3 regions of the Megasphaera sp. SW808 genome follow, and region 3 is predicted to be linked to each of the others. Evidence: riboswitches for the same ligand, from Rfam matches in the RefSeq annotation. Region 3 holds a riboswitch; each other region holds the start of a gene.
The links. A riboswitch is a leader RNA that binds a small molecule or an ion and turns the genes downstream of it on or off. The one in region 3 is predicted to bind FMN.
Positions count from the first base shown of each region.

Region 1 (2,259 bases), on a different contig from region 3:
GTCGGCAATATCGCCGGCTCCGTAGGCGGCTACGATGCAGTTTGTCGGCACGGCCCCGCCGGCGACGCGCAGCGTCGATACCTGCGTGTCCAGCATGTCAGCCTTGATCTGATTCCACAAATCGTCACGGCTGCCGCCTTCCGTAATGGTCAGGGTCGTCAGGTCGATGCCTGCCGCCCGGTACCGGTCGGTAACTTCCATGTAGTCGTAGCCGATGCCTTCGAGGACGCAGCGCCACATCGCCCCCTGGTCCGAGTCTAGGGTCAGGCCCGTGAAGGTACCGCGCACATGGGGGAAATCGCCGTTGCCGCCCGTCAGGTAGGGAATGAACATCGCCCCGTCGCAGCCGGCCGTATGGCGTGCTGCCAGCACGTCCAGCTCGGCATAGTAGTCGTCGTCTTCGCGGCGGCAAATCGAATCCTTGAACCAGCGCAGGGCCAGTCCGCCGGTCCGCACCATTCCCCAGTAGAAATACGTTCCCGGCAAGGTGCCCGAATTGAAGATGAGGCCGCTGCCCGGTACGGACAATTCAGGAATGATGCCGTCCGTGGCGGCGCAGAACATAGCGCACGTGCCGGCTACGTCGACGGCCTTGCCCGCTTCCAGAATGCCGCTGCCCATCATGGATTCCATCGTATCGCCGGCGCCGGCGCAAATGGGAATACCGGCAGGGAAGCCCGTTTCCAGAGCATCGTCTTCGCAGAGATGTCCAATAATGTCCCAGGGCTTGACGATACGCGGCATGTATTTCTTGTCGATGCCCAGGATGCGCAGCTGCTCATCGGACCACTCCTTGGTCACGACGTTGTAGCCCAGGCCCCAGCCGGACATAGCGCCCCAGTCGATAAAGGCGTCTTCTCCCTGCAATCCGGCCAGATGCATGAGGACGTACGGGCAGTTGTGGACGAACTTGACGCCCTTTTCCTTAAAGGCCGGAATATGCTTCATGAACCAGCGAGCAAACATAGCCGGGAACATGACGTTGGGCTCAGCGTTGCCCGTTTCGGCCGCCCAGATATCCAGCTTGAGTTCTTTCAGCGCTTCTACGTCGTCGGCCGTGCGGCTGTCCAGATAGTTGACGTACGGCGTCACGGCGTTCCCTTCGGCGTCGACGCCGGCGATGCCGCAGATGATGCCGTCGCCCATAATGGCCCGCACTGCCGCTGGGGAAATCCCCTTCTCTTCCAGCTGGCGGCTGCACGACGCCATGCACTGCTTGATGAGGCGGTAATATTCGTCTACGTCCATCTGCACCCAGCCGGGGTGAGGATAATACAGCGTCGTCTTGGCCGTATCCATAGCTACGCATTCCATGTCCTCGCTGTACACGGCGACCTTTACGCTCTGCGTCCCGGCGTCAAATCCCAAATAATATTTCTTTTCCATATCCATTACCTGCCCTTCTATCTTGCGGCAAATCAAAAAAAGGCCGGAATACATCCAGCCTTTTCGCACTTGAGAACGGCACGGCAAACACACCTGTGCCACGCCCGAAGTCTTTTCTCATCCAGACTATACTGTCGGTCCCGGAATTTCGCCGGGTCAGCTCCCTCAGGAGGTTGCGGACTATCACCGCCGGTCAGGACTCTGAAAGGATTTCCCTTTCTCACCTTGCCTCAAAGACTAAATATATTAATGTAAATATATTATGTATTTTTTACATATATATCATACTACGATGGAATGGAAAAAACAAGTAAGACGACGGCAAAAGCAAAGCCCGCCCGGTGAAACGCCTTTGTCCAGACGCCGGTGCCCTATTCACCGCGCTGCGCTCCATAGTGCTCCTGCAGATATACTTCCGTAAACTCGATGAACCGTTCCAGCAGCGGCGACAAGAACTGGTTCTTTTTCCAGACCATGTAGCTGCCGTTTTCGATGAACGGCTTCATAGGGCGCATGCACAAGCCCGGCAAGACCGTGTCGAAGTCCAGCCCCAAGGCCAGGCCGACGCCGTTGTCCGTCAGGACCATCTTGTTGTATGCCGACAGATTCATGTACACGGCCAGGCGCACGTCGGACTGCCATCGCCCCAGCCAGGCTTCGACCTGATTTTTTACGGACAAGCGGGCCGGCATGATGAGGCGCTGCCCGGCCAGATCCTGCGGCTCGACGGCCTCCTTCGCCGCCATGGGATGATCCTGCCGCATCAGCACGGTCCAGCGGTCCTTGAGAGGCATGCGCAGGTAGCTGTACTTGCTCACGTCTACGGGCTCAATGAGTAGTCCGAAATCGAGGGTTCCCTGCTCGATGCGCTCC
Region 1 is NZ_SJOT01000022.1:48,492-50,750, forward strand. It holds gene E0L13_RS08790 (FGGY family carbohydrate kinase) at 1-1,392, opposite strand, end outside; FMN riboswitch at 1,492-1,628, opposite strand; gene E0L13_RS08795 (LysR family transcriptional regulator) at 1,758-2,259, opposite strand, start outside.
Region 1: linked by a shared signal. The riboswitch ahead of E0L13_RS08790 (FGGY family carbohydrate kinase) and the one ahead of ribD (bifunctional diaminohydroxyphosphoribosylaminopyrimidine deaminase/5-amino-6-(5-phosphoribosylamino)uracil reductase RibD) in region 3 are both predicted to bind FMN.

Region 2 (2,259 bases), on a different contig from region 3:
CGGAGCGCCATGTCGGCAGAGCTGAGCCGGATGAAAAAAGATGGGCTGATTGACTATTACAAAGATAAGTTTATTTTGAAAGAACCGCAGGTATAAGCCAAAAAGAGCAGCAGCAGAATTCCGATGGTTATTCAGAATCTGCATGCTGCTCTTTTTCTTAGATAATTACGCTGTATTAGCGCAGGTGGGGAAGAATATGTCCCATCTTATGCTTTTTCGTTTCCAAATAGAATTCGTCGAATTCCTGGGGCTTCATTTCAATCGGCACGCGTTCTACGATTTCTACGCCGAAGCCTTCGAGGCCGTAGATTTTTTCCGGGTTGTTCGTCAGCAGGCGCAGTTCTTTGGCGCCCAAATCCTGCAGAATCTGAGCGCCGATCCAATATTCGCGCAGGTCTGGCGCAAAGCCCAGCTTTTCATTGGCTTCTACGGTGTCATAGCCCTGTTCCTGGAGGACGTAGGCCTTCAGCTTGTTGATGAGGCCGATGCCCCGGCCTTCCTGGCGCATGTAGAGGAGAATGCCCCGGCCTTCGGCGTTGATCTGGGTCATGGCAGCGGCCAGCTGTTCGCCGCAGTCGCAGCGGCACGAGCCGAATACGTCGCCGGTCAGGCATTCGGAGTGGACGCGGCAGAGCAGGTTTTTACCGTCGCCGATGTCGCCTTTGACGAGGGCGACGTGGTGTTCGCCCGTCAGGTCGTTGACGTAGCCGTAAATTTTGAATTCGCCGAATTTCGTCGGCATCTTAGCGACGGCTTCGCGGACGACGTGCTTGTCGTGACGGCGGCAGTAGTTCTGCAGGTCGTGAATGGTGATGAATTTTAAATTGTACTTGTCGGCCAATTCCCACAGCTGCGGCGTCTGCATCATCGTGCCGTCGTCGGCCATGATTTCGCAGCACAGGCCGACTTGCTTCAGGCCGGCGAGGCGCATGAGGTCGACCGTCGCTTCCGTATGGCCGTTGCGGGCCAGGACTCCGCCGCGCTTGGCGATTAAGGGGAAGTTATGGCCGGGACGGCGGAAGTCTTCGGGACGGGCCGTTTCTTCCGTGCATTTGCGGGCCGTCAGCGCCCGTTCTACGGCGGAAATGCCCGTCGTCGTATCGACGTGGTCGATGGAGACGGTGAAGGCCGTTTCGTGATTGTCCGTATTGTCGCTTACCATCGGCGGCAAACCGAGCTTGCGGGCGTATTCGATGCTCATGGGCATGCAGATGAGGCCCTTGCCGTGGGTTGCCATGAAGTTCATGTTTTCTGTCGTGCAGTACTGGGCGGCGCAGATAAAGTCGCCTTCATTTTCTCTATCCGGGTCGTCGGTGACGATGATGATATGCCCGGCTTGCAATTCTTCGATTGCTTCTTCTACGGTATTGAATTTTCTGTTTTCCTTTGCCACAATAAAACCTCCTGAATATGATAAAGCCCTGACGGTCTGTCCAGCAGCGTCAGGGCTTTTTGGTCAACACAACACAAGCTGCGCGGAGGCAGCTCCATCGTATCTTCTTCCATCCAGACTATACTGTCGGTTTTGGAATCGCACCAAATCACGAGCACATGGCTCCTACGCCGTAGCGTTCGCGGACTATACCGCCGATCGGGAATTTCACCCTGCCCTGAAGATATATGACTACATGAATCATTATACACAGAATGGCTATCCTTGGCAAGAGCCGCCGCGGCCGGCCGGGCTGGGACAGGCCTATTCTATGTCGAATATTTTGCCCGGATTGAGGATATTGCTGGGGTCCAGGGCCTTTTTGATAGCTTTCATCATGGCCAGCTCGTCGGGATTGGTAAATTCTTCCATTAAATGCTTCCGCTTAAAGCCGATGCCGTGCTCGCCCGATAAACGGCCGCCGTGGGCGTAGATGAAGGCGTACAGCTCCTGCTGGTTTTGTTCGACCCGGCGGGCCCAGTCTTCGTAGGGCGTATCGTCGGGCTTTAAGATGTTGAGATGGATGTTGCCGTCGCCGGCGTGGCTGGCAATGCGGGTGATCAGGCCGTATTTGCCGGCCAGGCGGAGAATTTCCGCCAGCAGGAGCGGTTCCTGGTCGACGGGGACGACGACGTCTTCTTTACTGACGATGAGGCTTTCGGCGCGGACTGCTTCGGCGAAGGCCTTGCGGGCCTGCCAGATTTTATTGTGGTCGGCGACGAGGACCGACGACGCGCCGTGGTGCGTGCAGAGCTCGTCTAAAGCGACGGCCTTGTCGTCCAGGTCGTCTTCATTGATGCCTTCGACTTCGACGATGAGGTAATTTC
Region 2 is NZ_SJOT01000001.1:161,306-163,564, forward strand. It holds gene E0L13_RS00755 (Crp/Fnr family transcriptional regulator) at 1-96, shown strand, start outside; gene E0L13_RS00760 (bifunctional 3,4-dihydroxy-2-butanone-4-phosphate synthase/GTP cyclohydrolase II) at 176-1,393, opposite strand; FMN riboswitch at 1,491-1,622, opposite strand; gene E0L13_RS00765 (FAD-binding oxidoreductase) at 1,697-2,259, opposite strand, start outside.
Region 2: linked by a shared signal. The riboswitch ahead of E0L13_RS00760 (bifunctional 3,4-dihydroxy-2-butanone-4-phosphate synthase/GTP cyclohydrolase II) and the one ahead of ribD (bifunctional diaminohydroxyphosphoribosylaminopyrimidine deaminase/5-amino-6-(5-phosphoribosylamino)uracil reductase RibD) in region 3 are both predicted to bind FMN.

Region 3 (2,259 bases):
CCAATCAGTTTCTCGTCGACAAGCTGCTCATGACCTGCGAATACGGCGGCGTTCATCCGAAGCTGTGCTTTAACAAGTGCGATTTAGACCGTGAAACAGCGGAAGCTTATAAAGCCTTTTATGAAACCTGCGGCTATGATGTCTATCTTGTGTCTGCCGTTACCGGCGAAGGGCTGGACTCCATCAAGGCTTTGCTTCCTCATAAGATGACCGTATTTGCCGGGCCGTCCGGCGTCGGGAAGTCGAGCCTGCTGTCTCAGATTTTAGGGCGGGACCTGTCTGTCGGCTCAGTCAGCGAAAAAATAAAGCGGGGCCGCCATACGACGAGGCACTCGGAAATCATGCAGCTGGAAGGCGATACGTATGTCATCGATACGCCGGGATTCAGTTCGCTGGAATTCGAACATCTCGACAAAGGGGAGGTCTTCGCCTTATTTCCTGACATGACGCCTTACGGCGGACGCTGCCGCTTTTCGTCATGCCTCCACTTGTCGGAGCCGGACTGCCCCGTAAAGGATGCCGTTGCCGAAGGCAAGATACAGAAAGAACGGTATGAAACGTACTGCAAAATCGTCAATTCTATTCTCGAAAGGAACCGATAGGTATGATACACATTTGTCCTTCTATTTTGTCCGCCGATTTTTCCCGGCTGGCTGAAGAAATTAAAGACGTAGAATCAAAGGGAGCAGACTGCATCCATCTCGATATGATGGACGGCCATTTCGTGCCGAACCTGACGTTCGGCGTGCCGATCATCGCCGCCTTGCGGAAGCACGTTTCCATTCCCTTCGACGCCCATTTGATGGTCGAACATCCCGACGTATACGTAGACGGCCTGGCAAAAGCCGGCGTGCAGTACGTTACAGTCCATCAGGAAGCGTGTCCTCACCTGGACAGCACGCTGCAGCATATCCGCAGCGCCGGCATGAAGTGCGGCGTTGCCTTGAATCCGGCTACGCCCGTATCGTCTTTATCCTGCGTGGCGGCGCAGCTCGATATGATCCTCATCATGAGCGTCAATCCCGGTTTCGGCGGCCAGAAATTCATTCCGTATTCGCTGGATAAAATCCGTGAAGCCAGGGCGCTGCTCGATTCCGTCGGCAACACGGAAGCCGTCGTAGAAGTAGACGGCGGCGTCAACGCCGATACAGTACAGGCGGTCAAGGAAGCCGGCGCTACCTTCCTCGTTGCGGGAAGCGCCGTATTTGGAGCGGCAGACCGGGCAGCGGCCATCGCCGCGCTGCGGTAAGAAGTCTGTACTTGTATTTCTATCCCTTATGTGCTAAAATCATAGGTGGATATGAATAATAGTCTTTGGGGCAAGGTGAGAAAGGGCAGCTTTCAATTCCTGACCGGCGGTATAGTCCGCTAGCCTGGCGTAAGCGGGGCTGAACCGATGCGATTTCGGTACCGACAGTATAGTCTGGATGGGAAAAGACGACGTTTCGTTTATTTTTGTTGTGCGCAAAAGGCTATTGGGTTTCCATACCCGTAGCCTTTTTATTTTTTATAACAAAATCTATCAGGAAAGGAATGACAGATTTGGAACCGGTAGATTATATGAGAAAAGCCCTGGAGCTGGCAAAGCTGGCCTTAGGGTATACAACGCCGAATCCGGCCGTCGGCTGCGTCATCGTAAAAGACGGTGAAATCGTCGGCACGGGCTACCATCGCCAGGCCGGCACGCCCCATGCGGAAGTATGGGCCCTGCGCGAAGCCGGCGACAAGGCAAAGGGCGCGACGGTATACGTTACGCTGGAACCCTGCGCGCATTACGGGCGGACGCCGCCCTGCGCCCGCACGCTCGTGGAAAAGGGAGTCGGCAAGGTCGTCATCGCCATGCTGGATCCTAACCCCCTCGTAGCGGGAAAGGGCGCGGCCATTCTCCGGCAGGCCGGCATACCTGTCGAAATCGGGCTGCTTTCCAAGGAAGCCGCTCAGCTGAACGAAGTATTCATTAAAAACATGATGGTGCAGAAGCCGTTTATCGCCGTCAAAATAGCGCAGAGCCTCGACGGCTGCATCGCCTCGCGGACGGGAAAATCCCAGTGGATTACGAATCAATGGGCCCGCAATTACGGCCACTACCTGCGCTCTATCTACGACGGCATCCTCGTCGGCATCAATACGGTCAAGCTTGACAATCCGCTGCTGACCTGCCGCATCCGCCGCGAAGCCCATGACGAGCCTCACCAGCCAGTACGCATCATCATGGATTCGCAGGGCCACATTCCCCTAAATTCCCTCGTCCTGACGGAT
Region 3 is NZ_SJOT01000002.1:54,796-57,054, reverse strand. It holds gene rsgA (ribosome small subunit-dependent GTPase A) at 1-602, shown strand, start outside; gene rpe (ribulose-phosphate 3-epimerase) at 605-1,249, shown strand; FMN riboswitch at 1,307-1,443, shown strand; gene ribD (bifunctional diaminohydroxyphosphoribosylaminopyrimidine deaminase/5-amino-6-(5-phosphoribosylamino)uracil reductase RibD) at 1,543-2,259, shown strand, end outside.